Regions from separate parts of the Streptomyces sp. 3330 genome, predicted to be linked through region 3. Evidence: riboswitches for the same ligand, from Rfam matches in the RefSeq annotation. Region 3 holds a riboswitch; each other region holds the start of a gene.

What was found. A riboswitch is a leader RNA that binds a small molecule or an ion and turns the genes downstream of it on or off. The one in region 3 is predicted to bind cyclic di-AMP.
Positions count from the first base shown of each region.
Region 1: it holds a riboswitch for cyclic di-AMP, as region 3 does, so the genes downstream of both, J2X68_RS19380 (M23 family metallopeptidase) here and J2X68_RS29985 (M23 family metallopeptidase) in region 3, are expected to answer to the same signal.
Region 2: it holds a riboswitch for cyclic di-AMP, as region 3 does, so the genes downstream of both, J2X68_RS08035 (transglycosylase family protein) here and J2X68_RS29985 (M23 family metallopeptidase) in region 3, are expected to answer to the same signal.

Region 1 covers NZ_JAVDVA010000010.1:254,282-263,919, reverse strand. Annotated here, with positions in the region: gene J2X68_RS19390 (PrsW family intramembrane metalloprotease) at 1-933, shown strand, start outside; gene J2X68_RS19385 (aldo/keto reductase) at 1,176-2,114, opposite strand; gene J2X68_RS19380 (M23 family metallopeptidase) at 2,380-3,402, opposite strand; cyclic di-AMP (ydaO/yuaA leader) riboswitch at 3,410-3,578, opposite strand; tRNA gene J2X68_RS19375 (tRNA-Met) at 3,905-3,978, opposite strand; gene J2X68_RS19370 (dihydrofolate reductase family protein) at 4,050-5,177, opposite strand; gene J2X68_RS19365 (MarR family transcriptional regulator) at 5,292-5,816, shown strand; gene ribA (GTP cyclohydrolase II) at 6,082-6,723, shown strand; gene J2X68_RS19355 (NUDIX domain-containing protein) at 6,710-7,456, opposite strand; gene J2X68_RS19350 (DUF4406 domain-containing protein) at 7,453-7,830, opposite strand; gene J2X68_RS19345 (DeoR/GlpR family DNA-binding transcription regulator) at 7,862-8,671, opposite strand; gene J2X68_RS19340 (N(5)-(carboxyethyl)ornithine synthase) at 8,721-9,638, opposite strand, start outside.
Region 2 covers NZ_JAVDVA010000003.1:479,960-489,597, reverse strand. Annotated here, with positions in the region: gene J2X68_RS08065 (cyclopropane-fatty-acyl-phospholipid synthase family protein) at 1-433, opposite strand, end outside; gene J2X68_RS08060 (NAD(P)/FAD-dependent oxidoreductase) at 759-2,153, opposite strand; gene J2X68_RS08055 (Ppx/GppA phosphatase family protein) at 2,607-3,548, opposite strand; gene J2X68_RS08050 (DUF501 domain-containing protein) at 3,545-4,090, opposite strand; gene J2X68_RS08045 (septum formation initiator family protein) at 4,113-4,589, opposite strand; gene eno (phosphopyruvate hydratase) at 4,702-5,994, opposite strand; gene J2X68_RS08035 (transglycosylase family protein) at 6,368-7,075, opposite strand; cyclic di-AMP (ydaO/yuaA leader) riboswitch at 7,079-7,265, opposite strand; gene J2X68_RS08030 (transglycosylase family protein) at 7,474-8,484, opposite strand; gene J2X68_RS08025 (cytochrome P450) at 8,690-9,638, opposite strand, start outside.
Region 3 covers NZ_JAVDVA010000021.1:123,793-133,430, reverse strand. Annotated here, with positions in the region: gene J2X68_RS30000 (GNAT family N-acetyltransferase) at 1-1,747, opposite strand, end outside; gene J2X68_RS29995 (HPr family phosphocarrier protein) at 1,925-2,206, shown strand; gene J2X68_RS29990 (GntR family transcriptional regulator) at 2,434-3,129, opposite strand; gene J2X68_RS29985 (M23 family metallopeptidase) at 3,318-4,061, opposite strand; cyclic di-AMP (ydaO/yuaA leader) riboswitch at 4,076-4,244, opposite strand; gene J2X68_RS29980 (pitrilysin family protein) at 4,439-5,827, opposite strand; gene J2X68_RS29975 (pitrilysin family protein) at 5,824-7,173, opposite strand; gene J2X68_RS29970 (DNA topoisomerase IV subunit A) at 7,444-9,638, shown strand, end outside.

The sequences.
Region 1 (9,638 bases), on a different contig from region 3:
ACCGGCATCGCCTCGGTCACCGTCGCGACCTTCTTCGTCCGCGTCGTCATGTCGCCGTTCGCGCACCCCCTGTTCACCGTCCTGACCGGCATCGGCTTCGGCGTCGCCGCGCTCTCCGGGGACCGCCAGCACCTGCGGCGCGTGCTGCTCCCGCTGGGCGGGCTGCTCCTCGCGATGGGCATGCACGCCCTGTGGAACGGCTCCTCGTCGTTCGGCGAGTTCGGGTTCTTCGCGGTGTACGCGGCGATCATGGTGCCCGCGTTCGGGCTGCTGACCTGGCTGGTGGTGTGGACGCGGCAACGCGAGCTGCGCACCGTGCGCGAGGAACTGCCCGCCTACGCGGCCGCCGGGTGGCTCACCCCGGCGGAGCCGTTCGCGCTCGGCTCGATGCGGGCCCGGCGGCTGGCCCGCGAGTACGCGGGCCGTCACCTGGGCAAGCCCGCGGCGCGGGAGGTGGCACGGTACGAGGCGTACGCGACCTCCCTCGCGTTCCTGCGGCACCGAGGCCGACGGGGGCGGGCCGGGGCCGACTTCGTCGTACGCGAGCGCGAGTTGCTCAACGAACTGTGGAGGCGGGGCGAGATCGCCCGGCCCGCGCTGGACCACGCGGCCCGGATGACGGCCCCGCCGGTACGGGTGGCGCCGCCGCCCTGGCCGGTCCACGGGGTGTACGGGTACGGCCGGGGGCCGGCCCTCGGCCAGGTCCACAACGCCGGTTTCGGGCACCCGGCCGCGCCGGTGTACGGAAGCCCGGCAGGGCCCTCGTACGGGAGCCCTGCCGGACCGTCGTACGGGTACGGCCACGGGGGCGGCTACGGGTATCCCGCACCGCACGGCCCCGGACCCGGCCCTGCCCAGGGGCCCGGCCCCGCACAGGGACCCGGACCGGGGTACCCGGCGAGCCCCTACCCGGCCCCCCACCCGCACCAGTGAGCAGGGCCGGCCGGGGCCGATCGGACCGAGCAGGCCAGGGCCGGGGCGGATGACGTCACCCAAGGCCAGGCCAGGCAGGTCGATCAGAACAAGCAGGGTCGGTCAGCCCAGGCAGGGTCGGGTCGGTCAGCCCAGGCAGGGTCGGTCGGAGCGGTCAGGCCAAAGGCTCTGGCCAAGCTAGATCAGACCAGGCCAGGTCAGGTCAGGTCAGGTCAGGTCAGGCCAGGCCAGGCCAGGTCAGGTCAGGCTCGGGTCAGGCGGGTGATCTCCTCCGCCGTCAGTTCCAGCTCCGCCACCCCCAGCAGCGCCGGCAGCTGCTCGACCGTGCGCGCGGAGGCGATCGGCGCGGCCACCGTCGGCTGCGCGGCGAGCCAGGCCAGGGCGACCGTGGGGATCCGGGTCCCGTGGGCCTGGGCGATCTCGTCCAGGGCGGTGAGGACGTTCCGGCCCCGCTCCGTGTCGAGGTGCTTGGCGGCGCCGGCGGCGCGGGCGCTCTGCACGGTCGTACCGGGCCGGTACTTGCCGGTGAGGAAGCCTGCGGCCAGGGCGTAGTAGGGGACGGCGGCGAGGCCGAAGCGGGCGGCGAGATCCTGGAGGCCGCCCTCGTAGGTGTCGCGGGAGACCAGGTTGTAGTGGGGCTGGAGGGCGACGTACCGGGCCAGGCCCTCGCGGTCGGAGAACTCCAGCGACTCCTGGAGACGCTCGGGCGAGATGTTGGAGGCGGCGATGTGCCGCACCTTCCCCGCCCTCACCAGTTCGTCGAGCGCGCCGATGATCTCCTCGACCGGCACCTCGGGCTTGTCGAAGTGCGTGTAGTAGAGGTCGATGTGGTCGGTGCCCAGACGGCGGAGCGAGGCGTCGGCGGCGGCCTTGATGTTGTCGGCGGACAGACCGGGGAAGTCGGGGTGCTGGCTCACCTTGGTGGCGATCACGACGTCGTCGCGGTTGCCCCGGGCCTTCAGCCACCTGCCGATGATCGTCTCGGACTCACCACCGCTGTTGCCATCGACCCACGCCGAGTAGGAGTCGGCGGTGTCGATCAGGTTGCCGCCCGCGGCCGTGTAGGCGTCGAGCACGGCGAAGGAGGCCGTCTCGTCGGCGGTCCAGCCGAACACGTTGCCGCCGAGGGCGAGCGGGAAGACCTCGAGGTCCGAGGAGCCGAGCGTGCGAAGAGAAGTCATGCCTCGTCTCAACAGGCGCCGACGGCCCGCCCATTCCGGACGTGACACGAAGAACATGTGAACAGCCCCCGGGAACGGCCCGCCCGAGCGCGCGTGCGCACGGCACAGCCCGGCAGCCCCGACGCGGAGGGCGTCGGGGCTGCCGGGGTGGATCAGGGGTACCGGACGAGCGGGCTCGGGGCGACCGGATGAGCGGCTCAGGGTGGTCGAAGGAGCGGCTCGGGGGTCCGTACAGCTCAGCTCAGGGGCTTGCCCGAGGGACGGCTCAGGGGTTGAGGCCCTTGTCGCGGAGCCAGGCCGCCGGGTCGATGCCGTCGGCGCTGCCGCCGGGGTGGACCTCGAGGTGGAGGTGGGCTCCGGTGACGTTCCCGGTCGCGCCCACCCGGCCGATGACGTCACCGGTGGCGACCTTCTGGCCGACACTGACGCTGATCGACGACTGGTGGCAGAACCACAGCTCGGTGCCGTCGTCCAGGGTCAGGATGGTGCGGTAGCCGTAGGAACCGGCCCAGCCGGCCTCGGTGATGGTGCCGCTGTGGACGGCCTTGATGAGCGTGCCCGTCGGCGCGGCGAAGTCCAGACCCGTGTGGTAGCCGGAGGACCAGAGGGAACCGGCCTGGCCGAAGGTCGAGGTGATGGTGTACGAGGAGGTCGGCAGCGTGTACTGCTTGGCCAGCTCGGCCAGGCGCGCGGCCTCGGCCTTCGCGGCGGCTTCCTCCGCGGCCTTCTTCTTCGCGGCGGCGGCCTTGGCCTCCGCCTCCTTCTCGGCCTTGGCGGCGGCGTCGGCCTCGGCCTTGGCCGCCGCGGCGAGGGCCTTGACCTCGACCTGGGACTGCTGGGACTCGGCCTGCGCCATGATCCGGCTGCGCAGCGCCTCGCCGGCGTCGGCGGCGCTGTCCTCGGTGTCCACGGCGGCTTCGGAGCCGAAGCTGGCGAGGGCCGGAGCGGCTTCCGGGGTGGGCTCTTCGTCGGAGATGAGCGAGCCCACGTTGGGCAGGTCCGGCATCGAGATGGAGACCGGGGCCTTGCCGGTGTTGGCGCTGGCCATGCCGCCCGCGCTGACGGCGGCTATGACGCCGACCCCGAGAACGGTGGAGCTGCGGGCGAATCCGCCGCCGCGCTGCTTGGCGACGCGGTGCTTGCCGCGTACCGGGCGAGTGGACTCCGCGGTGGGGTTCCACTCCTCCCAAGGTCCCTCGTCGGTGCGGTAGCCGCCGTAGCCGAAGGTCTCGGTGGACCGCTGGCTGGGCGCGTACGGGGCCTCGGGGGCAGGCGGGTTGGACGCCACGCGGGCGCACTCCTTTCCTTCCGTCGCCTACCGGGTTAGCTGACGGGTTCGGAGCGGGAAGGTCTCCTACGCGCGTATACCGGTCGTGGACTCTGCGAGTTCACGACGGCTTCCGCGTGATTCACCCCATGGTGGTGGTTCCCCGGTTCCCTTGCGGGATTCGGCACGTGCCGCACGGAGCCGACTCTGGTGCCGGCTGGGACGACCGCGCTGCGTTATCGAACGTTAATAGACCCGGGGGTGGGTTTCCAAGCTGTTCCTCTTGATCAACAACATTTCTGGCCTGGACTTTTGGGCTACCAGCGGTGAAAAACGGGCGAGTTGACCCCGCCCCGCCCTGCCCCGGAAACGCTTCATCAGTCATCCGGCTTTTGATGGTGACTCAGTTGTTATGCGCAGGGCGCTCGACCGGTCACCAGGAGTGAGGAAAGGGCCGGGAAAAGGCATCGGCGAAAACGCCGAAGGCCGAAACCCTTTCGGATTCCGGCCTTCGGTTCATCAGTAGCGGGGACAGGATTTGAACCTGCGACCTCTGGGTTATGAGCCCAGCGAGCTACCGAGCTGCTCCACCCCGCGGCGATGAACCCAACTGTACGCCATCAGCGGGACAGAAAGCACATCGGTTGATCCACGGGGCCCCGGCCGCCTCACAGGAGGTGGCGATTCGGCTCCTTCGCCCGCTCCTCGTACTCCGGGAGCACCAGGACGTCGACGCCCCGGTCCGTCAGCAGACCGGTGCCGTCGGCGTCCGTGACGAAGGTGTCCGGCTCCCGCCAGGCCGTGACCACCCTGCGCACTCCCGCGTCGAGGATGAGACGGGCACAGGGGGCCGGGCGGGAGGAGCGGCGCGCGCACGGTTCGAGGCTGCTGTAGACGGTGGCCGCGGGCAGCCGGGGGTCGGCGGGGTCGAGCTTCGCGAGGGCGGCCTCCTCGGCGTGCACGACCGGGTCGCCCGCCTCGCGGGAGTGGCCGCGCGCCAGTTCCGTGCCGTCGGCGGCCACGATCACCGCGCCGACGCTGAAGGCGGTCTCCGACGGCGGACAGTCGGCCGCGAGGGCGCAGGCGAGGGCCAGCCAGTGCCGGTCGGCCGCGGCGGGCAGCCGTCCGGTGCCGGGGGCGGTGGGCTCGTAGCGGTTCAGGACGACGTCCTCGATGCGCCGGGTCTCCACCAGGCGCAGGCGTCCGCCCTGGTAGCCGCCCGGCCCGAAGAGGCGGGGCGCGGCCGGGTCGCCGACGAAGAGCGGGGCGAGGACGAGCTGGAGTTCGTCGGCCAGGCCCTGCCGGAGCAGCTGCGTGTGCACCGTCCCGCCGCCCTCGACCATGAGACGCCGTACGCCGCGCACGTCATGGAGGTGTTCCAGGAGGCGGCGCCAGTCGAGTTCGGGGCCGAGCGGGACGGCGTCCGCGGCGATGCCGAGCGCGCGGACCCGCTCGGCGCCCTTCTCCGTCGTGTAGACGACCTTCTCGCCGCCCGTGTGCCAGAAGTTCGCCGCCGGATCGAGGTCGCCGGAGCCGCTGACGGTGACCTTGAGGGGGTACGGCGGCAGTCCGGCGGCCTCGCGGGCGGCGCGGCGCGCGGGGGAGTTCACGAGGAGCCGGGGATTGTCGGCGCGGATCGTGCCGGCGCCGATGAGGACGGCGTCCACGGAGGCCCGCACCTCGTCGACGCGGTCGAAGTCGGCGCGGCTGGAGAGGAGCAGGCGCTCGGGCGTGGTGTCGTCCAGGTAGCCGTCGAGGGAGACGGCGGCTGACAGCAGGACGTACGGGTACGGCATCGACACGGCTCCCCGGGCTCGGTCCGACGGCGGTTCGGCGGCAGCCTGACGGCGATGCGACGGCGGTCCGACGGTGGTCTTGGTTCAAGTTTGAAACAAACTTACACTGGGTGCATGACGACTCGCTGGCTCACCCCCGAGGAGCAACGCGCCTGGCGCGCGTTCGTGGCCGGCCACCTCCTCCTCGACGACGCGATCGACCGGCAGCTCCAGCAGGAGGCCGGCATGCCCCACCTGTACTACTCCATCCTCGCCAACCTCTCCGACATCCCGGAGCGGCGGCTGCGGATGACCGACCTCGCGGAGCGGCTGAAGATCACCCGCAGCCGGCTGACCTACGCGGTGTCCCGGCTGGAGAAGGACGGGCTGGTGCGGCGCGAGGACTGCCAGTGGGACAAGCGCGGCAGCGTCGCGGTGCTGACGGACGAGGGCATGACGGTGCTGGAGAACGTGGCGCCCGGCCATGTCGAGACGGTCCGCACGGCCCTCTTCGACCGGCTCACCCCCGAGCAGGTGGGACAGCTGGAGGAGATCTTCACGCAGGTCGCGCGCGGTTTCCAGGAGAAGGACGGGAACGAGACGGCACCGGAGGACCTCCCCTGGCGCCGCCGCTCGTCCCCCTGCTCCGGAACCCCGTGACCGCGGCCGGGGCGCCGCACCGGGAGCGCGGCCTCGCGTGCCCCGGTGCGAGCGACCGCCTGCCCGCAACCGCGCGACCGCGACCGCCTGACCACGGCCACCTGCCCGCAACCGCCCGATCGCGGCCCCGTGAGAGGCGTCACACATCAGTTGCTTCAAATTTAAAGCATGAGGTAGGGTCGCGACTCGTTGGATCTGCTTCAAATCTGAAGCACAAGGCGGGACAGTGCCGCCTTGCCACCGTCCTCCGGACCCGGGAGACCGCATGCCCGACACCCCCGCCGCCACCCCGCGCGCCCGCGTCCGGGTACCGCTGCGCTTCCCCGACGGCTACTCCGTCGACGCCGAACTGGTCACCTTCCACGGACTCGCCGACGGCCAGGAGCACGTCGCCGTCGTCCTCGGCGCCCCCGCGCCCGGCGTCACTCCCCTGGTCCGGCTGCACTCCGAGTGCCTGACCGGCGACGTCTTCGGCTCCGCCCGGTGCGACTGCGGGCCGCAGCTGCGCGAGGCGGTCGAGCGCATAGCCGGGACGGGCGGCGTCCTGCTCTACCTCCGCCAGGAGGGCCGCGGCATCGGCCTCTACAACAAGCTGGACGCGTACGCCCTCCAGGACCAGGGCCTGGACACCTACGAGGCGAACGCCGCCCTCGGCCTGCCCGAGGACGACCGCGACTACACGGCCGCCGCCCAGATGCTGCGCGCCCTGGACATCACGAGCCTGGACCTGCTGTCCAACAACCCCGACAAGGCGGGTCAGTTGCGCGACCTGGGCATCGACGTCCGCGACCGTGTCCCGACCGGTGTCTTCACGACCCCGCACAACGTCCGCTACCTGCGCGCCAAGGTCCTCCAGACCCAGCACACACTGCCGCTGGCGGACCTCACCGGGCTCAGCGTGGGCTGACCGCCGGCGGTCCGAACGGTCCGTCCAGCGCGGCCCATTGGAGCAGCATGATGGTCTTCGCGTCCGCGATCGCGCCGGTGCGGACGAGGCCGAGAGCCTCGGTGAAGGGGAGTTCGACGACCGCGATGTCCTCTCCCTCGGCCGCCACGCCCGCCGTGTCGGCGCCGGGGGCGGAGGCGTCGTAGGGGGCGGCGAAGAAGCTGAGGCGCTCGGTGACCGAGCCGGGGCTCATGAACGCGTCGAAGACGTGCTCGACGTCGTGCACCGCCCGGCCGGTCTCCTCGGCCGCCTCGCGGCGGATCGCCTCGCGCGGGTCGTCGCCGTCCAGGAGTCCGGCGGCGGCCTCCAGCAGCATGCCGTCCGGATGTCCGTTGACGTACGCGGGCAGCCGGAACTGCCGGGTGAGCAGGACGGTACGGCGGTCGGGGTCGTAGAGCAGGATCGTGGCGCCGTCGCCCCTGTCGTACGTCTCGCGCTGTTCGCGGCTCCAGTGACCGTCGCTGTGCCGGTAGTCGAAGGTGGTGCGGCGCAGGACGGACCAGTCGCAGGCGAGGACCTCGACGTCGACGACGCGGACCCGGTCGTTGCCGGTGAGGTCGCGTCCGTGGCGGTCGAGCCCGGTCCGGCCGCGGGGGTCGGGGACGTCGATGCCGGGGGTGCCGGGGGCGGGGCGGGACGGGGCGTGGTGGGAGCCGGACGCGGGGGCGGGCGGGGTGTCGACGTACTCGGTCATCGGCGGCCTTCGACAGGAGTTGCGGTGGCGTCGGGAACGGCGGCGAGGTCGGCGTAGACCGGCTTGCCCTGAGCGCGGGCCAGCGCGGTCATCCGGTCGGCGCCCTGCGAGGGACCGCCGATGCGCAGCACCGCGTCGCAGCGCTCCAGCAGGCGTTCGGCGACGGGGTGGAAGAGCTCGTCGAAGAGCGGGTCGCCAGGGGCCGCGCCGCCCGCCGCCTCCAGCAGCGGCAGCGCGAGCGCCTCGCCGGTGACGGGCAGATGCCCGGCGCGGAACAGGACGAGGGCGACCTCGTTCATGGCGCGCACATGGGCCGCGAGCTTCGCGGGGTCGTCGCCGGTGCCCGCACGGTACGGGCCGGCGACCAGGATCATCAGCGGTTTCACGGGGTCTCCTCGGGTGGGTTCAGGCCAGCCGGGTCTCGACGCCGGCCTCACGCAGGGCGTCCAGGGTCTGCGGGCCGCCGGGATGGGTGGCGGAGTCCGCCGCGGCGGCGTCGGTGACGAAGGAGTGCACGGCGTCGAGCGGGGCGACCTGGCTGAACGCGCGCACACCCAGCTTGGTGGCGTCGGCGACGGCGACCGTGCGGGCCGCCTGGCCGAGTCCCGCCTGCTTGACGGCCGCGTCGTCGAGGGAGAACTCCGACCAGCCGTGCACGGCGTGCACCCCGCCGATCGACATCACGAACACGTCGAAGGCCAGGGATTCGAGGGTGCGCAGGGCCAGCGGCCCGACGAGGGACCGCTCGCCCGGGCGGGACCGGCCGCCGACGACCAGCAGGTCGATGCCGGGCCGGTCGGCGAGCCGCACCGCGGCCTGGAGACTGAGCACGGCGACGGTCAGCGGGCCCCGCGCGGCGAGGTGTTCCGCCACGTGGACGGTCGTGGTCCCGGCGTCCAGCAGCACCCGTGACCCCGGCTCGACGAGGCCGGCGACGGCCGCGCCGAGCCGGTCCTTCGTCGCCGCCTGCCACGCCTGCCGGGCCTCGAAGCCACCGCCCTCCTCGCGCGGGCGCCCGGCGACCGCCCCGCCGTGCACGCGGCGCACCAGCCCCTGCCGCTCCAGCACGTCGAGGTCGCGGCGCACGGTCATCTCCGAGACCCCGAGCCGCTGGGCGAGCTCGGCGACCGAGACCCGCGCCTGCCCCTGTCCTTGGTCCTGGCCGTGCCCCTGCACGAGGCGAAGGGTCAGGTCGAGACGGTCCGCGACATCCATGACGGCATTTCTATCATGCGGGTGTTCGAATGAACATCGGCATGTTCATTCATGCCTGTGCGGTCGGTGGAGCGGCCTGGGCCTCGGGGAGGTGCGGATAGGCGGCCGCCCGGTGCTGGAAGGAGAGGATCTTCGGGTTCTGGACGACCCCGTCGCGGATCTCGATGGCCTTGCGGACCGTGGGGTCGGCGTCCCAGGCCGCGGGCCCGCTCATGACCGTGCGCAGGTAGGGCAGGAGCGCCTCGCTGATCTCCCAGGTGGCGGAGTTCCACAGATGGGACGGGCTGTGATCCACCGCGTAGTAGTGGCACCCCGCCCCCACGGTGGGCATGGGATCGCCGAAGGTGGTCGGGCGGGCCCAGGCGAAGCCCATGCCCTCGTCGCAGGCGACGTCGACGAAGAAGGTCCCCGGCCGGAACAGCGCCAGTTCCTCCTCGGTGACGAACGTGAGCGGCGCGTCGGTGTCCTGGAGAACGCAGTTGACGATGATGTCGAACCCGGCCAGGTACTCCGCCAGCGGCACGGAACCCGCCGCGGTGAACGCCCGCAGCCGCGTCGGGTCGTCCTCCTGCTCCTCGAAGTGGCCCATCACGACCGACGGCATCGGCGAGGCCACCGCCGCGGCGGCGCGCTGGGTGAGCACCGTGACGTCGGAAACCCCCATGGCGCCCAGCCCCGTGACCGCTCCGCGCGCCGTGGCGCCGAAGCTGATGACCACCGCGCGCAGGCGGCGCCCGTAGCTGCCGGTCAGCCCGCCGAGCTGGAGGGCGTGCAGCACCGAGCAGTAGCCGGCGAGCTCGTTGTTCTTGTGGAACACGTGGACGCTGAAGGCGCCCGTGGAGGTCCAGTGGTTCATGGCCTCCCAGGCGACCAGGGTCAGCCGGCGGTCGATGGCGGCCTGGGTCATTTTCTCGTCCTGCACACAGTGCGGCCATCCCCACAGCACCTGGCCCGCGCGCAGTTCGGC
Region 2 (9,638 bases), on a different contig from region 3:
CGGCGCGCCGGTCGGTGCGGCGGGTGTGGAGGTGTCCGGTCCGGCGGACCTCCTCACGCGGCGGGGCGGGCGGCAGCGGCGGTCCGGCGAGTGCCAGCAGGCCGCGCACCGCCGAACGGAAGTCGGGGTCGCGCATCGCCCGGGCGAGCGTACGGGCGTCCTCGCCGCGCTGCCAGATCAGGCCGGAGAGCAGATCGAGAGCGGTGTAGAGGTCCCCCTCGACCGCCAGGTCGCCGGCCACCCAGGCGCGGGCGAGGCCGAGTTCACCGGGCTTGAAAAGGAGCCGCCGCAGGGCCCGGCGATTGCGGACGACCAGGGTCGGCGCCTCGGGCGGGCCCGCCTGCGAACCGTCCCAGGCGCGGACGCGCACCGGGAAGGGGGCTCCCAGCAACTGTTCGACGAGGGCGTGGAGCCGCGGCGCGGCGTCAGCCATGATGCACACCTCCGTGACGGGTGATCCCGCAATGTCCTGACACCACGTAAACACGGAAGAGCGCGCCGTCCAGTCCCGCGCGGCCGTCATGGCTCGGCAAAATACCTGCACAGGGCAGGTCTCGCCGCCGGGCCCCGGCGCGCGGGCCGGGGCCCGGGCGCGGTCCGGGCGCGGGCCCCGCGCACGCCGAAGGGGCCGTCCGCACCACGGATGGCGGACGGCCCCTTCGGGGGTGTTCCCGTGACCTGCGGCCCTGCGGCCGGAGGTCGGGTGACCTGTGGCCAGGTGACCGGAAGTCAGCTGACCGGGGGTCGGTGACCGGAGGTCAGGAGGCCTTGGCCTTCTCGCTCTCGGTCTTCTCGACGGCCGGCTTCGCGGCGACCGGGGCCGGCTTCGCGGCCTCGTAGAACTCCTCGCGCGGGGACTCCAGCGCACCGAGCGCCACGACCTCGCGCTTGAGGAACATGCCGAGCGTCCAGTCGGCGAAGACGCGGATCTTACGGTTCCACGTCGGCATCGCCAGGCCGTGGTAGCCGCGGTGCATGTACCAGGCGAGACGGCCCTTGAGCTTGATCTTCATCTTGCCCATGACGATCATCGCGACGCCCTTGTGGAGGCCGAGGCCCGCCACCGCACCCTTGTTGGAGTGCGAGTACTCCTTCTGCGGGAAGCCCCGCATACCGGAGATCACGTTGTCGCCGAGGACCTTGGCCTGCCGCAGCGCGTGCTGCGCGTTCGGCGGGCACCAGGCGTTCTCGACGCCGGCCTTGCGGGCGGCGACGTCCGGGACCTGGGCGTTGTCGCCGGCGGCCCAGATGTAGTCGGTGCCCTGGACCTGGAGGGTCGGGGCCGTGTCCACGTGACCGCGCGGGCCCAGCGGCAGGCCGTAGCGGGCCAGCACCGGGTTGGGCTTGACGCCGGCCGTCCAGACGATGGTGTTGGAGTCGACCTCGAGGCCGTTCTTCAGCACCACGTGGCCGTCGACGCAGGAGTCCATGGAGGTGGAGAGGTAGATCTCCACACCGCGGCCCTCGAGGTGCTCCTTGCCGTACTGGCCCAGCTTGGGGCCGACCTCGGGAAGGATCTTGTCGGCGGCGTCGACGAGGATGAAGCGCATGTCCTCGCGGGACACCGTCTTGTAGTACTTGGCCGCGTCCCGGGCCAGGTCCTCGACCTCACCGATGGTCTCCGCGCCGGCGAAGCCGCCGCCGATGAAGACGAAGGTGAGCGCCTTGCGGCGGATCTCCTCGTCGGTCGTGGAGTCGGCCTTGTCGAGCTGCTCGAGGACGTGGTTGCGCAGGCCGATGGCCTCCTCGACACCCTTCATACCGATGCCCTGTTCGGCGAGGCCGGGGATCGGGAAGGTGCGGGAGACCGCGCCGAGCGCGATCACCAGGTAGTCGAAGGGCAGCTCGTACGCCTCGCCGACCAGCGGGGCGATCGTGGCGACCTTGCGGTCCTGGTCGATGGTGGTGACCCGGCCGGTGAGGACCTCCGCCTTGGGCAGCACGCGTCGCAGCGGGACGACGACGTGGCGCGGGGAGATGTTGCCGGCGGCGGTTTCGGGGAGGAAGGGCTGGTAGGTCATGTACGACCGGGGGTCGACGACCGTGACGGTCGCCTCGCCGTAGCGCATCTTCTTCATGATGCGCCGAGCTGCGTACAGGCCTACGTACCCACCGCCTACTACGAGGATCCTGGGACGCTCCGTGGTGCTCATGCCATCGAGTATCCACCCGCTCGAGGGGGGTCGCTCGTGCGCCCCTTCACAAGCTTCCCGGGGGTGTGTGCTATCCTCCGCGACCCGCGTGATCCACGTCATGGCGCGGAGCGGGAACCAGCGTGTAGGGCATGACGTTGTCCATGCCGCGTGAGCTGCCTCTCCGGGCCCGGAAGGGCTCCGTGAGGACCGTCCGGAACCCCTTCCGTGAACCTTCGCGATACGTCCGCGCGCGCCTCTTTTGAACACGTTCACAGGGGTGTTGGGCCCCCGGAAGGGTCAACCGGGGCCCCTCTGTCCTCCGACAGGGCCGAATTCCTTGTGAAGAACTTCACGAACTTTCCCGAGGGGGTGCCCCCGGGACGCGCCCGAGGGGCCACGAAGGGCCCCTCGGGTCTGCTCATACGGGCATCCTGCCTGCTCAGCAGAGTGCAAGTAGCGCCCCGGCCGCCGTCACGCGATCGACCAGGCGATGCCGTCGAGGATGTCGTGTTCGCTCACGACGACCTCCTCCGCGCCGATCCTTTCCATGATCGCCAGCAGGACGAGCGCGCCCGCCCCGATCACGTCCACCCGGCCCGGGTGCATCGCCGGATACGCGGCCCGCTCTTCATGGGTGGCCCGGAGAAGGTCGTCGCTGATGCTCCTGACCCGGTCGACGCAGATCCGCGCGTGGTGGATCCTCGTGGAGTCGTACGCCTCCAGCCCGAGGGCGATCGCCGCGACCGTCGTCACCGAGCCGGCCAGGCCCACCAGGGTGTGCGCCTCGCGCAGCGGGACCGTCCGCTCGGCGAGGTCGAGGGCGGCCTCGATGTCGGCGCGTATCGCCGCGATCTGCCCGGCGGTGGGCGGGTCGGTGACCTCCCCGTCCACGACCAGGTGCCGCTCCGTCATCCGTACGCAGCCCACGTCGACGGAGCGCGCGGCGCGCACCCGGTCGTCGCCGACCACGAACTCGGTCGAGCCGCCGCCGATGTCCACGACCAGGAAGGGCTTGGCCAGGTCGGCGCGCCCGCCCAGTTCCCTCGTGGCGCCGGTGAAGGAGAACTCGGCCTCCTGGTCGCCGGTGATGACCTCGGGCTCGACGCCGAGGATGTCCAGCACCCCGCGCACGAACTCGTCCCGGTTCTCCGCGTCGCGGGAGGCGGAGGTGGCGACGAAGCGCAGCCGCTGCGCGCCGTGCTCCTTGATGGCGGCCGCGTACTCCCGGCAGGCCGCGAAGGTCCGCTCCAGCGCCTCGGGGGCGAGCCGGCCGGTGCGGTCGACGCCCTGGCCGAGGCGGACGATCGTCATCCGGCGGTCCAGGTCGACCAGCTCGCCGGTCTCCGGGTCGGCGTCGGCGACGAGCAGGCGGATCGAGTTCGTACCGCAGTCGACGGCGGCCACGCGGGTCATCGGGCGCCCTCCGCCGCGTCGTCGCGCGGGCCCCGCGCCACGCACGTGCCCTTGCGCCACCACTCCGGGAGCATCTCCAGGGCCTCGTCGCCGAGGGGGTTCACGCCCGGGCCGGCGGCCAGGGAGTGCGCGACGAGCACGTGCAGGCACTTCACGCGGTCCGGCATGCCGCCCGCGCTGGGGAAGCCCTGCAGCTCCTCGATCTCGTCCCGGCGCCGGATGTAGTCCTCGTGCGCGGCGCGGTAGGAGGCGGCCAGCTCCGGGTCGGTCCCGAGCCGCTCCGTCATCTCCTTCATCACGCCGTTCGCCTCCAGCGTGCCGATGGCCGAGTTGGCCTTCGGGCACGTCAGGTAGTACAGCGTCGGGAAGGGCGTGCCGTCGGGCAGGCGGGGGGCCGTCTCCACGACGTCCGGCTCTCCGCAGGGGCAGCGGTGCGCGATCGCGCGCAGGCCGCGCGGCGGCCGTCCGAGCTGCTGCTTGAAGGCCTCGACGTCCGCGTCGGTGGGCTCGGTGCGCGGGGTGGTCGGCGGGGGCGTTTGCATGCCTGTCTTTCTATCGGTCAGTTCACTGGTCGGAGGCGTCGGACTTGTCGACGCCGTCCCAGACGTTCGAGTACCAGGGGCGGTCGGCCGCGCCGAGGTCGGCGCGGGACTGCCGGGCCGCGTCCGGGTCGATCACCACGAACCCGGTCTCCCCCGGCAGCACGTAGTGCAGCCGCTGCCGGATCTGCTGCTCCGCGTAGGCGTCGTCCTGCCAGCGCGCCTTGAGGTCGCGCAGCTGCTCGACGCGCTCGCTGGCCTGGCGCTTCTCCCGCTCCAGGTCGGCGATCTCGGCGCGCTGGGAGACGTACTGGCGCATCGGATAGGCCAGCGCCACGATCAGCGTGCACAGGACGAGCGCGAGGAGCGCGGCGCGGCCGGTGAGCCGGGAGCGGCGGGCCTGGCGCTTGGTCTGGGAGCGGTAGACCCGGGCCGCGGTCTGCTCGCCGAGCAGCTTGATCCTGGTCGCGGTGGAGAAACGGTCCCGGTCCTTCACGGCCACTGCTTCACGCCTCCCGTCTCACACGTGCGTACGTCCCCGCACACGGTACGGGACCGGGTACGGGGACGTACGTACGACTGGCGGAGCCTTGACTCGGCCCTTGCTGCGACGATCAGTTCGCGGAGCGGAACCGGGGGAACGCGGAGCGCCCGGCGTACACCGCGGCGTCGTCGAGGATCTCCTCGATGCGCAGCAGCTGGTTGTACTTGGCGACGCGGTCCGAGCGGGCCGGGGCGCCGGTCTTGATCTGACCGCAGTTCACCGCGACGGCGAGGTCGGCGATGGTGACGTCCTCGGTCTCGCCGGAGCGGTGGGACATCATGCACTTGAAGCCGTTGCGCTGGGCCATCTCGACGGCGTCCAGGGTCTCGGTCAGCGAGCCGATCTGGTTGACCTTGACGAGCAGGGCGTTGGCGGAGCCCTCCTCGATGCCGCGGGCCAGGCGCTCGGGGTTGGTGACGAAGAGGTCGTCGCCGACGATCTGGACCTTGTCGCCCAGCTTGTCGGTGATGACCTTCCAGCCGGCCCAGTCGTCCTCGTACAGCGGGTCCTCGATGGAGACGAGCGGGTACGCGGAGACGAGCTCCTCGTAGTACTCGGTCATCTCGGCGGCCGAGCGGGACTTGCCCTCGAACTCGTACTTGCCGTCCTTGTAGAACTCGGACGCGGCGACGTCGAGCGCGAGCGCGATCTGCTCGCCGGGGACGTAACCGGCCTGCTGGATGGCCTCGATGATGAGGTCGAGCGCGGCGCGGTTGGACTCCAGGTTCGGGGCGAAGCCGCCCTCGTCGCCGAGGCCGGTGGACAGGCCCTTGGTCTTCAGCACCTTCTTGAGGGTGTGGTAGACCTCGGCGCCCCAGCGCAGGGCCTCGGAGAAGGACTCCGCGCCGATCGGGGCGATCATGAACTCCTGGATGTCCACGTTGGAGTCGGCGTGCGAGCCGCCGTTCAGGATGTTCATCATCGGCACCGGCAGCAGGTGCGCGTTGGGGCCGCCCAGGTAGCGGAACAGCGGCAGGTCGCTGGCCTCGGAGGCGGCGTGGGCGACGGCGAGCGAGACGCCGAGGATGGCGTTCGCGCCGAGCGAGCCCTTGTTGTCGGTGGCGTCCAGGTCGAACATGGCCTGGTCGATCAGGCGCTGCTCGGTGGCGTCGTAGCCGACGAGCTCCGGGCCGATCTGCTCGATGACGGCGAGCACGGCCTTCTCGACACCCTTGCCGAGGTAGCGGTTCGGGTCACCGTCGCGGAGCTCGATGGCCTCGAAGGCACCGGTGGAGGCGCCGGACGGAACGGCGGCACGACCCGTGCTGCCGTCGTCGAGGCCGACCTCGACCTCGACCGTGGGGTTGCCTCGGGAGTCCAGGATTTCCCGGGCTACGACGACGTCGATGGACGGCACGAGCATCTCCTTCTTGGGATGTGACGCTGGTTGTGCGGGGCCCAGGGGCCTTGATGAACCCTTGCTGAGCCTTGCGACTAGAGCCTAACCGCCCCGGGGCCGTCGGCAGCCGACCGACCGTCCCGTGGACAGACAGACGGTACCTATTGTTTCCGCCCGGAACAAAGGGGGTGGCCCAGAAAAGCCGACAGGAGGTGACGAACGGGCAAAGAGAAACCCCGCTCCGGTGCGTACGGGGGAACACGCACCGGAGCGGGGAGCCCGTGGGGACGGGGGGACCCTCACGAGGTCTTCAGTGTGCCGACCCCGGATATGAGGGCGCTGTGGCTTCTCTGGGGGCCAGGTGTCACCTCGGGCCGAGTGCCACGTCAGGCGCGGGTCACTTCAGGTGCAGCTGCTGGCCCGGGTAGATCAGGTCGGCCTGGTCGACGATGTCCTTGTTCAGCTCGAACAGCTTCGCCCAGCCGCCCTTGACCTTGTGCTTCTCGGCGATGGAGCTGAGGGTGTCGCCCTTGACGACCTTGTACTCGCCGTCACCCTTCTTGACCTTCTTGCCGGTCGGGGTGGTGACCGTCTTGGAGGCGGCCGGGCGGTCGGTCGAGCGGGAGGCGCTCTGCTCCTCGGTCGAGCGGCTGCCGGTGCTGCCGCTGTTCGACGAGCCGGTGGAGCCGGCGGAGCCGGAGTCCGAGGACTCGGCGCTCGAGCCGTTGTAGGCGGCGCCGGACAGGCCGGTGCCGCAGACCGGCCAGGCGCCCTTGCCCTGACCCGCGAGGACCTTCTCGCCGATGGCTATCTGCTGGGCCTTGGAGGCCTGGTTCGCCTGCGAGGCGTAGGCCGTGCCGCCGTACGCCGCCCAGGTGGACGCGGAGAACTGGAGGCCGCCGTAGTAGCCGTTGCCGGTGTTGATGGACCAGTTGCCGCCGGACTCGCACTGGGCGACCGCGTCCCACTCGGAGGCGGTGGCGGCGGAGGCGTTGCCGGCCGCCATCAGCGGGGCGGCGATGGCGACACCGGTGACACCGGCGAGCGTGGCGACGCGGGTCGCCTTGGACGGACGGCGGTGCTTGCCCTTTGCGGAAAACAGCATGGTGGATCCCCTCACCGACGCCTACGAGGTGAGCTGTCGGGTTCGGGCCGTGTGAGTTGCCCGGCCACTTCCTCGTCCGGCGGAGCGCTGCTCCGCGGGAGGTGTGGCTTCACCCCGAGCCGTTCCGGTCAACCGACCGGCGCGGCACTTACCTTGGGTCCCCCGCTCCTGCCTGCGGCGCTTGACGCGACGACTGTTCCCGGGCCGCCGCTGGCAGGATTCGGCGTTGCGACGGCCGGGGCTCGGGTTGCCGAGCGGCCTCGACCGTAGACACGCGATCGGAGGAATTTCAAAGACGATCAGGGCTTCTGAGACTCATCCCACACTTTCACCAAACCGGACATTCGGCGCGAAGCGTGACGTGAACTCCCGCTGTTTTTCTTGGGCTTTGCGCCCTATTACACCCCTGTGTCGAGGGTCTGACCGGCGGCGATGTTGCTCGGGTCGACGCCGATGAGGTCCCTGTTCTCGGCGTAGAGGGCGCGCCATCCGCCGTCGAGGCCAAGGGAGTCGGCGATGGACGCGAGGGAGTCGCCCTCCTGGACGACATAGGTCGCCGCGGCGTGCCGTCCGGCCGACGCGGTGGTGGTGCCGTCCACGCCGGCGTCGGTCGCGCTCTTCGTCGCGACCTCGTCGGCGGTGGCGCCACGGTGGCGGCCGGAGCCGAGGGAGCCCGTGTCGACGAGGCTCCAAGAACCTTCATCCTGGACGTATTTGTCCGAGTCGTCCGCACTCGGGGCGGTCGCGGGCGACCCGGCCTCCGTCGAACCACCGGTCCGGCCGGCGGAGTCGCCGGTCGCAGCGGAGTCCTCCGCGGCGGAGGAAGAGGACGAAGGGGAGGAAGCGGACGCCGAGGGCGAACTGGAGGCATCGGCGGAGGAGTCGGACGAGTCGGTCGAGGAATCGTCACCGTCGGAGGAGCCGGAGGAGCCGGACAATCCCCGGGACAGGTCGGACAATCCGGAAGACCCAGAGGAGTCGGACGAGTCGGACGAGTCGTCCGCCACGCCGGTGTCCACGCTCAGCGCGCCGTTCTCCTGGGTGAGCCCGGAGGTCAGCCCGCAGGTGCCCCACGCGCCGATCCCCTCGGCCGCGAGCACCTCCTGCGCCACGGCGATCTGCTGGCTGCGGCTGGCCAGATCGGGGCTCGCCGCGTAGTCGAGGCCGCCGTGCGCCTCCCAGTCCTTCTGGGTGAGGCTCAGGCCGCCGTACTCGCCCCGGCCCTCGTCGGCGCTCCACGAGCCACCGGTCTCGCACTGCGCCACCTTGTCCCACACCGTGCCCTCGGCCGCACTCGCGCCGGAGGCGGCGAGCAGCGGGATGGCGATGGCGGAGCCCGTCACTCCGGCCGCGACGAGGAGCGCCGGGGCCTGGCGGGGGCGACGGTGACGACCGTTCCCGGAGAGCATGCGAGGGGCCTTTCTCTGGACAGCACTGACCGGCGCGGCGAGCGGAACCGATGCGTCGCGCTGACGAGTGAACGTATCGGCAGACGATCACTTGTCACAAGTTAATGCCGCGCAGATCACGTGAAGATCACAGACTTGAGTGCCGGTCACCTTTGCTCCGCCGAACGGTCACACTCCGGCTGACATCCGGTCAGGTGTGCACCGCTCATGACGCGGGACGCACCGGAGTGAACTCGACCGGCAACGTCCGCAGTCCACGCATGATGAGCCCGCCCCGCCACCTCAACTCGGCCGGTTCCACGGCGAGTCGCAGGTCGGGGAGCCGGGTGAGCAGGGTGGCCAGCGCGGCCTGGCCCTCCAGCCGGGCCAGCGGGGCTCCCAGGCAGTAGTGGATGCCGTGGCCGTACCCGAGGTGCTGGTTGTCACGCCGGGACAGGTCGAGGGTGTCGGGTTCCGGGAAACGCTCCGGGTCACGGTCGGCGGCCGCCAGCACCACGAGCACCGGGTCGCCCGGCGCGATGTCCTGCCCGCCGACGCGCAGCGGCTCGGTCGCGAACCGCCAGGTGGCCAGTTCCACGGGGCCGTCGTAGCGCAGGAGTTCCTCGACGCCCGTCTCGAGGAGACCGCGCTCGCCGTCGTCCGCGGTGAGCGACCGCTGGAGGCGTGCGCGCTGCTCGGGGTGGGTGAGCAGCGCGTAGGTGCCGTTGCCGATGAGATTGACGGTCGTCTCGAAACCGGCGAACAGCAGGATGAAGGCCATGGCGGCGGCCTCGTTCTCGGTGAGGTGCTCGCCGTGGTCCGAGGCGCGGATCAGACCGGAGATGAGGTCCTCGCCGGGAGCCGGGTCGGCGGGGAGCTCCGCGCGCTTGCGGTGGATGAGCTCCAGCAGGTACCCGCGCATCTTCTTCACCGACCGCGCGACACCGCCCCGCGGCCCCCCGCCGTGCCGGATCATCATCCCGGCCCAGTCGCGGAAGTCGTCCTGGTCCTCCCGGGGGACGCCCAGGAGGTCGCAGATCGCGTAGATGGGCAGCGGGAAGGCGAAGTCGTGGATGAGGTCGGCCCGGCCCTCGGCGGCGAACCGGTCGATGAGCCGGTCCGTCAGCTCCTGGACGCGCGGCGCGAACTCGGCGACCCGGCGCGGGGTGAAGGCC
Region 3 (9,638 bases):
CGGCGTCCCCGGGCGACCTCTCCCCGATCGCCGGGATCGCCGTCACGACCACCGCGTCGCACGTTTCGTCGGCCAGCGCGCGGGCCAGCGCCGCGTGGAAGTCCTGGGCCGACGCCTCGGTCGTCAGATCCAGCGGCGACAGCGGACGCAGCCCCTCCGAGAGGCAGGCGTCGTACGTCAGCAGGCCCAGCGACTCGGAGTTGCCGAGAATCGCCACCCGCGGACCCGTCGGCAGCGGCTGACGGGCGAGCAGCAGACCCGCGTCGACCAGTTCGGTGATGGTGTCCACGCGGATCACGCCGGCCTGCCGGAGCAGCGCCGACACCGTCGCGTGGGGCAGGCGCGTCGCCCGTACGGCGTGTCCCTGCGGGGCGGAGCCGGCGCCCTGGACGACGACCAGGGGCTTGGCGGCCGCCGTGCGCCGCGCGAGACGCGTGAACTTGCGCGGGTTGCCGATGGATTCCAGATACATGAGGGCGACGTCGGTGTCGGGGTCGTCGTACCAGTACTGGAGGACGTCGTTGCCCGAGACGTCCGCGCGGTTGCCGGAGGAGACGAAGGTCGACACGCCGGTGACGCCGGTGACGCCTCCGCCGCGCCGGTGGAGGCGGGACAGCAGGGCGATGCCGATGGCGCCGGACTGGGCGAACAGGCCGATCCGGCCGGGCCTCGGCATCTCCGGGGCCAGCGAGGCGTTCAGCCGCACCTCCGGGGAGGTGTTGATGACGCCGAAGGCGTTGGGGCCGATGATCCGCATGCCGTACGCGCGTGCGTGCCGGACGAGTTCGCGCTGGCGCTCCCGCCCCTCGGGGCCGCTCTCGGCGTATCCGGCGGAGAGGACCACGAGTCCCTGCACGCCGTGTTCGCCGCACTCGGTGACGGCCTCCAGGACCTGCTCCGCCGGGACGGCGACGACCGCGAGGTCGACGGGCCCGGCGATGTCGCGCACCGAGCGGTGGGCGGGCACGCCGTCCAGTTCCCCGAGGTCCTCGGGGAAGGCCTTGTTCACGGCGTACAGCCGACCGGTGAAGCCCGCGTCGCGGAGGTTGCCGAGGACGCTTCGGCCGACGCCGCCGGGGCTGCGGCCGGTGCCGACGACGGCGACGGAGCCGGGGGCCAGCAGCCGCCCCACGGAGTGCGCCTCGGCGCGCTGTTCCCGCGCGCGCTGCACGGCGACGGAGCGCTCGGTGGGTTCGAGGCCGAACTCCAGGCGGACGACGCCGTCCTCGAAGCTGCGCTTCTGGGTGTAGCCGGCGTCCGTGAACACCTTGATCATCTTGTTGTTGGCGGGGAGCACCTCGGCCGCGAAGCGGCGGATGCCGCGCTCGCGCGCCACGGCCGCGATGTGCTCGAGCAGCGCGGAGGCGACGCCCCTGCCCTGGTGGGCGTCCTGGACGAGGAACGCGACCTCGGCCTCGTCGGCCGGCGCCGGGGCGGCCATGCCGTCGGGACCAATGCGGTCATAGCGTACGGTGGCGATGAACTCGCCGCCGACCGTGGCCGCGAGTCCCACCCGGTCCACGAAGTCGTGGTGCGTGAAGCGGTGGACGTCCTTGTCGGACAGGCGCGGGTAGGGCGCGAAGAAGCGGTAGTACTTCGACTCGTCCGAAACCTGCTCGTAGAAGCTGACCAGGCGCTCGGCGTCATCAACGGTGATGGGGCGGATGCGCGCGGTGCCGCCGTCGCGCAGCACCACGTCGGCTTCCCAGTGGGCGGGGTACTCGTGCCGGTCCGACGCGCTCTGCATGGGGCCCAGAGTACGGCTCGCGTACGACAACGGCGCGAGGCAGTCTGTGGAGGACGCCCGTCGGATCGAGGCCGCGATCCGACGACCACGTCGGGAGGGGTCGCACGACCCCTCCCTCACACGCTTCACGTGTGGAACACTGGTCTAGACAACCTGAACACTGAAGGGCAGCATCACATGGCTGAGCGCCGCGTCAACGTCGGCTGGGCCGAGGGCCTTCACGCCCGCCCCGCTTCCATCTTCGTCCGGGCCGCCACGGCCGCAGGCATCCCGGTGACGATCGCCAAGGCCGACGGCAACCCCGTCAACGCGGCCTCCATGCTGGCCGTCCTCGGCCTGGGCGCCCAGGGCGGCGAGGAGATCGTGCTCGCCTCCGAGGCCGACGGCGCGGACGCCGCGCTCGACCGGCTGGCGAAGCTGGTCGCCGAGGGTCTCGAGGAGCTCCCCGAGACCGTCTGAGCGCACACGGCCCGATGCGCGCCCGAGCCGGCTCCGCCGTCGCGGAGCCGGCTGCGCGCTAAACGGGTCGCAGGATTGACGGTCGCGGTGTCCGTCGCCTCTCGGGCGCCGCACCGACAACTCTGAAGGGCTCGTCCGAATTACCGGGCGAGCCCTTCGCATTTCCCGTTCACGGGCAGCAGAAATAATCCCCGAGAATTATCCCCTCTTTGTATACGGCCCTTTTGTTAATGCCGCAGACCCGTCATGTTTACGGGAGGTTGCGAAGTCCTCACACGGTCGGCGCGTTCGGGGCCGCCGGAAAAGCGCAGCCGGTGCGCGGCCGTCGCGCGCTCGGTGTGCAGCGCCGTGATCGCCCGCGCACGCTCACCGTCGCCGCGCGCCACCGCGTCCACGATCGCGCCGTGCTCAGCCCACGACTCCGCGGGGTTGGCCGGGGCCTCCACCGCGTACATCCAGGCGATCTTGTGGCGCAGCTGGGTCAGCATCGACGTCAGGGCATGGCTGCCCGAGGACTGGGCGAGCGTCTCGTGGAACCAGCCCCCCAAGGAGCGCAGATCCTCGCTGTTGCCGCGTCTGGCCCGCTCCTGGCCCAGCCGGACGAGTCCCCGCAGGACCTTCAGATGGGCCTCGGTGCGCCGCTGGGCGGCCCGCGAGGCGCCGAGCGGCTCCAGGAGCATGCGCATCTCCAGCAGGTCCGCGGCCTCCTGCTCGGTCGGCTCCGCGACGCACGCGCCCGCGTGCCGCCGCGTGACGACGAAGCCCTCGGCCTCCAGCGTGCGCAGCGCCTCGCGGACCGGGACGCGGGAGACGCCGTAGCGGCGGGCGAGGAGTTCCTCGGTGAGGCGGCTGCCGCGCTCGTAGACACCCGCGACGATGTCGTCCCGAATGGCCGTGCACACCGAGTGCGCCGGAATACGCATGACGGACCTCCGCCTTAATCCCCGTGAAACGTCGACGATTGACGTGTGTTCCGTGACTCTATTGCAATGAGCGGGAATTTCCGATGGCGGGCCGGAATCCGGGGATATTTTTTGGACAGCAGGGCCTCGAAAACGCCGAAAGCCCCGGCCGGGAGGGCCGGGGCAAGACGATCTGTCGCCGTGGGTCGTCAGACGTTCACGCCGTGGTTGCGGAGGTAGGCGACCGGGTCGATGTCCGAGCCGTACTCCGCGGTGGTGCGGGCCTCGAAGTGCAGATGCGCGCCGGTGACGTTGCCGGTGGCGCCGGACAGGGCGATCCGCTGGCCCGGGGTGACCTGCTGGCCCACCGCCACCTCGATGGACGACAGGTGACCGTACTGGGTGTACGTCCCGTCGTTCATCTTGATGACGATCTGGTTGCCGTACGCCCCGCCCCAGCCGGCCTCGACGACGGTGCCCATGCCGACCGCGTGCACGGTGGTGCCGCTCGCCGCGTGGAAGTCGATGCCGGTGTGGCTGCCGGAGGACCACAGGGAGCTGCTGGCCTGGTAGCTGGTCGACACGTAGGAGCCGGTGATCGGCGAGACGAACGTGTTGAGGCGCTTGCGCTCGGCCTCGCGGGCCGCACGCACGCGTGCCTCGCGCTCCTCCACGGCCTTCTTGGCGGCGGCCTGCCGGGCGGCCTCCTCGAAGGCCGCGTGCTTCTGCACGGCGACCTGGTCGTCGACCTGCTCCGCGACGGCCTCGGAGGCGGTGACGACGGGGATCAGCCCGGTCTGCTCGGGGCTGGGCTCGGCGGCGAGGGCCGGGGAGGCGGCGACGGTGGCCATCACGCCGGTGGTGGTGAGCGCCGCGACGCCCGCCGCGCGAGCGGTGGTCCGCTGCATCCGGCCGGGACGACGGTGCTTGCCGGGCGCGCAGGTGAACGCCATGAAGTCGGGTGTGTCCTTTCCTTCCCTCTCGCCTACCGGGTTAGCTGACGGGTTCGGAGCAGGAAGGTCTCCTACGGACCCCCTCGCGTTCACGCGCGGGCGTCCGATTCACCCCAGGGACTTCACAAGTGGGTCCCCGGCTCCCCTGGCTCGCGCCGTACGGGGACTCGGCGATGACTGTCCGGTGCCGCGGCTGCGGCGCACTGCCTGACGAACAGTCCGGATGACGCTAAGCGGCGCGGGTTTCAATCCTCAAACGGATCCCGGTTTTTGTAGCGCATCCCACAGGGCAGACGGGCAACCTCCGCATCAATTCGGACATACGGAGGCCCTGGTGACGCTCGGTCGACCAGGGCCCCGCACGCGCGTGCCGCTGCCTACTCCGCGGACACGACCTTCACCTCGCCGATGCCGAGGGCCTCGACCGGCTCCTTGATCCGGGCCGCGTCACCGACGAGGACGGTCACCAGGCGGTCCACCGGGAAGGCGTTCACGGCCGCCGCGGTGGCCTCCACCGTGCCGGTCGCGGCGAGCTGCTGGTACAGCGTGGCCTGGAAGTCGTCGGGCAGGTGCTGCTCGACCTGGTCGGCCAGCGTGCCGGCGACGGCCGCGGCGGTCTCGAACTTCAGCGGCGCCACACCGACCAGGTTCTGCACGGCGACGTCGCGCTCCGCGTCGGTCAGCCCCTCGGCGGCGAGGGTGCGCAGCACCTTCCAGAGGTCGTCCAGCGCGGGTCCGGTGTTCGGGGTGTCGACGGAGCCGCTGATGGCGAGCATCGCGGCGCCCGAGCCGTCCGGGGCGGACCGCAGGACCTGGCCGAACGCGCGGACACCGTAGGTGTAGCCCTTCTCCTCGCGCAGGACGCGGTCCAGGCGGGAGGTGAGGGTGCCACCGAGGCAGTACGTGCCGAGCACCTGCGCGGGCCACACACGGTCGTGCCGGTCGGCGCCGATCCGGCCGATCAGCAGCTGCGTCTGGACGGCGCCGGGGCGGTCCACGATGACGACCCGGCCGGCGTCGTCGGCGGTCACCGGCGGCACGGGCCGCGGCTGGGCCGAGGAGCCCGTCCAGGCGCCCAGGGTGTCGCCGAGGAGCGCCTCCAGGTCGACACCCGTGAGGTCGCCGACGACCACGGCGGTGGCCGTGGCGGGACGCACGTGCTTCTCGTAGAAGGCGCGTACGGCGGCGGAGTCGATCTTCTCGACCGTCTCCGCGGTGCCCTGGCGGGGCCGCGACATCCGCGCGGTGGCCGGGAACAGCTCCTTGGAGAGCTCCTTGGCCGCGCGCCGGGAGGGGTTGGCCAGCTCGTGCGGGATCTCGTCCAGGCGGTTGCGGACGAGGCGCTCGACCTCGCTGTCGGCGAACGCGGGGGCCCTGAGGGCGTCGGCGAGCAGACCGAGGCCCTTGGGCAGGCGCGAGGCCGGCACTTCGAGGCTCAGCCGGACGCCGGGGTGATCGGCGTGCGCGTCCAGGGTGGCGCCGCAGCGCTCCAGTTCGGCGGCGAACTCCTCGGCGGAGTGCTTGTCGGTGCCCTCGGAGAAGGCGCGCGCCATGATCGTGGCGACGCCGTCGAGGCCGGCCGGTTCGGCGTCCAGGGGCGCGTCGAGGAGGATCTCGACGGCGACGACCTGCTGGCCGGGACGGTGGCAGTGCAGCACGGTCAGGCCGTTGGCCAGCGCGGTGCGCTCGGGCGCCGGGAACGCCCACGGCTTGGCCTCGCCCGCCCGGGGCTGGGGGTGGAAGTCCATCGTGGCGAGCTCGGTCACCGGGCCGCCTCCTCGTTCTCGTCCTGGTCGGCGGGGGCTTCGGCGGCGGTCGGCTCGTAGACGAGCACCGCGCGGTTGTCGGGGCGCAGGCGGGCCTTGGCGACCTCCTGCACCTCCTCGGGCGTCACGTCCAGCACGCGCTGGACGGCGGTGAGCGCGAGCTGCGGGTCGCCGAACAGGACGGCGTAGCGGCACAGTTCGTCGGCGCGTCCGGCGACCGTGCCGAGCCGGTCGAGCCACTCGCGTTCCAACTGCGCCTGGGCCCGCTCCATTTCCTCGGCCGTCGGGCCCTCTTCGGCGAACCGGGCGAGCTCCTCGTCGATGGCGGCCTCGATGACGGGCACCTCGACGTCGCCGGACGTCTTCACGTCCAGCCAGCCCAGCGAGGGCGCTCCGGCGAGCCGCAGCAGGCCGAAGCCGGCCGCGACGGCCGTACGGTCGCGGCGCACCAGCCGGTTGTACAGGCGCGAGGACTCGCCGCCGCCGAGGACGGTGAGCGCCAGGTCGACGGCGTCGCACGCGCGCGTGCCGTCCTCGGGCAGCCGGTAGGCGGCCATCAGCGCACGGGCCGGCACCTCCTCCTCGACGATCTCGCGCAGCTGCTCGCCGATGACGTCGGGCAGCGCGCCGTCACGGGGCGCGGGCTTGCCGTCGTGGCCGGGGATGGAGCCGAAGTACTTCTCGACCCAGGCGAGGGTCTGCTCCGGGTCGATGTCACCGACCACGGAGAGCACCGCGTTGTTGGGCGCGTAGTACGTGCGGAAGAACGCGCGCGCGTCCTCCAGGGTCGCCGCGTCCAGGTCGGCCATCGAGCCGATCGGCGTGTGGTGGTAGGGGTGGCCGTCCGGGTAGGCGAGAGCGGTCAGCTTCTCGAAGGCCGTGCCGTAGGGGACGTTGTCGTAGCGCTGGCGGCGCTCGTTCTTGACGACGTCGCGCTGGTTCTCCATGGACTCGTCGTCCAGCGCGGTGAGCAGCGAGCCCATGCGGTCGGCCTCCAGCCAGAGGGCGAGCTCCAGCTGGTGGGTGGGCATGGTCTCGAAGTAGTTCGTGCGCTCGAAGCTGGTCGTGCCGTTGAGCGAGCCGCCGGCCCCCTGGACCAGCTCGAAGTGTCCGTTGCCCTTGACCTGGCCCGAGCCCTGGAACATCAGGTGCTCGAAAAGGTGAGCCAGGCCCGTACGCCCCTTGACTTCGTGGCGTGAGCCGACGTCGTACCAGAGGCACACCGCCGCGACGGGGGTCAGGTGGTCTTCCGAGAGCACCACGCGCAGGCCGTTGGCCAGACGGTGCTCGGTCGCTGTCAGGCCCCCGGAGCCTGCCTGGGCTGTGGCCGTGTGACCCATGGGCATGTACGTCCCTTCCGATCGCGGACGCGGTCGTCGAAACCGCGGATTTCCTGCCGGTCCTGCCACTGTATGCAAGCGTGCGCACGGTCCGCGAAGTTCCCGGGCGACATACGCCGAGAGCGAGATCGCGTAGCCTGCGGGCAGCCGTGGAGGAGATGCCTCTGCGTTCGGGCCGGACGGCCGACGCCGGGTCCTCGCCCGCGCTGTCAGTGCCACGGTCCACAATGGTCCGCGTCAGATCCCGTATCACGCCCCAGCAAGGAGCCGGCAGCGATGGCCCGCCGCAGCACGAAGACCCCGCCGCCCGACGACTCGTACGAGGAGCGGATCCTCGACATCGACGTCGTCGACGAGATGCAGGGCTCCTTCCTCGAGTACGCGTACTCGGTCATCTACTCCCGCGCCCTGCCGGACGCCCGTGACGGCCTCAAGCCGGTGCACCGCCGCATCGTCTACCAGATGAACGAGATGGGCCTGCGCCCGGAGCGCGGCTATGTGAAGTGCGCCCGGGTCGTCGGTGAGGTCATGGGCAAGCTGCACCCGCACGGCGACGCGTCGATCTACGACGCGCTGGTGCGGATGGCCCAGCCCTTCTCCATGCGGCTGCCGCTGGTCGACGGTCACGGCAACTTCGGCTCGCTGGGCAACGACGACCCGCCGGCCGCCATGCGGTACACCGAGTGCCGCCAGGCCGCGGCGACGAGTCTGATGACGGAGTCGATCGACGAGGACACGGTCGACTTCGCCCCCAACTACGACGGCCAGGAGCAGGAGCCCGTCGCCCTGCCGGCCGCCTTCCCGAACCTCCTGGTCAACGGCGCGTCCGGAATCGCGGTCGGCATGGCCACGAACATGCCGCCGCACAACCTGGGCGAGGTCATCGCGGCCGCCCGCCATCTGATCCGCTACCCGGGCGCGGACCTGGACGCCCTGATGAAGTACGTCCCGGGCCCCGACCTGCCCACCGGCGGCCGGATCGTCGGCCTCTCCGGCATCCGGGACGCCTACGAGAACGGCCGCGGCACGTTCAAGATCCGCGCCACGGTGTCGGTGGAGACCGTCACGGCCCGCCGCAAGGGCCTGGTCATCACCGAACTGCCCTTCACCGTCGGTCCCGAGAAGGTCATCGCGAAGATCAAGGACCTGGTCGGAGCGAAGAAGATCCAGGGCATCGCCGACGTCAAGGACCTCACCGACCGCGCGCACGGCCTGCGCCTGGTCATCGAGATCAAGAACGGCTTCGTGCCGGAGGCCGTCCTGGAGCAGCTGTACAAGCTGACCCCGATGGAGGAGTCCTTCGGCATCAACAACGTGGCGCTGGTCGACGGCCAGCCGCTGACGCTGGGCCTCAAGGAGCTCCTGGAGGTCTACCTCGACCACCGCTTCACCGTGGTGCGCCGGCGCAGCGAGTTCCGCCGTACCAAGCGCCGTGACCGGCTGCACCTGGTGGAGGGCCTGCTGACGGCGCTCGTCGACATCGACGAGGTCATCCGCCTGATCCGCTCCAGCGACAACAGCGCCCAGGCGAAGGAACGTCTGATGGAGCGCTTCTCGCTGTCGGAGATCCAGACGCAGTACATCCTGGACACCCCGCTGCGCCGGCTCACCAGGTACGACCGCATCGAGCTGGACGCGGAGAAGGAGAGGCTCAACGAGGAGATCGCCGAGCTGACCCGGATCCTGGACTCGGACGCGGAGCTGCGCAAGCTGGTCTCGGCCGAACTGGCCTCGGTGGCGAAGAAGTTCGGCACCGAGCGCCGTACGGTCCTGCTGGAGTCGTCGGGCACCACGGCCGCGGCCGTGCCCCTCCAGGTCGCGGACGACCCGTGCCGTGTCCTGCTGTCCTCCACGGGGCTGCTGGCCCGCACGGCGAACGCCGAGCCCTTCACGGAGAACGCCGAGGACGCGGAGGACGGGGGCGGCAAGCGCACCAAGCACGATGTGATCGTCTCGGCCGTGTCGGCCACCGCGCGCGGGGAGATCGGCGCGGTCACCTCCTCGGGCCGTCTGCTGCGGATCAACGTCGTCGACCTGCCGCAGCTCCCGGACACGGCCTCGGCACCGAACCTCTCGGGCGGTGCCCCGCTGGCCGAGTTCGTCTCCCTGGAGGGCGACGAGACGGTGGTCTGTCTGACCACCCTCGACGAGTCGTCCGCGGGCCTGGCGCTCGGCACGGAACAGGGCGTCGTCAAGCGGGTCGTGCCCGACTACCCGACGAACAAGGACGAGCTGGAGGTCATCACCCTCCGGGACGGCGACCGGATCGTCGGCGCCGTCGAGCTGCGCACCGGCGACGAGGATCTCGTCTTCATCGCCGACGACGCCCAGCTGCTGCGCTACCAGGCCGCGCAGGTGCGTCCGCAGGGGCGCGCGGCGGGTGGCATGGCGGGCATCAAGCTCACCGAGGGCGCGAAGGTCATCTCGTTCACGGCCGTGGACCCCGCGGCGGACGCGGTGGTGTTCACGAT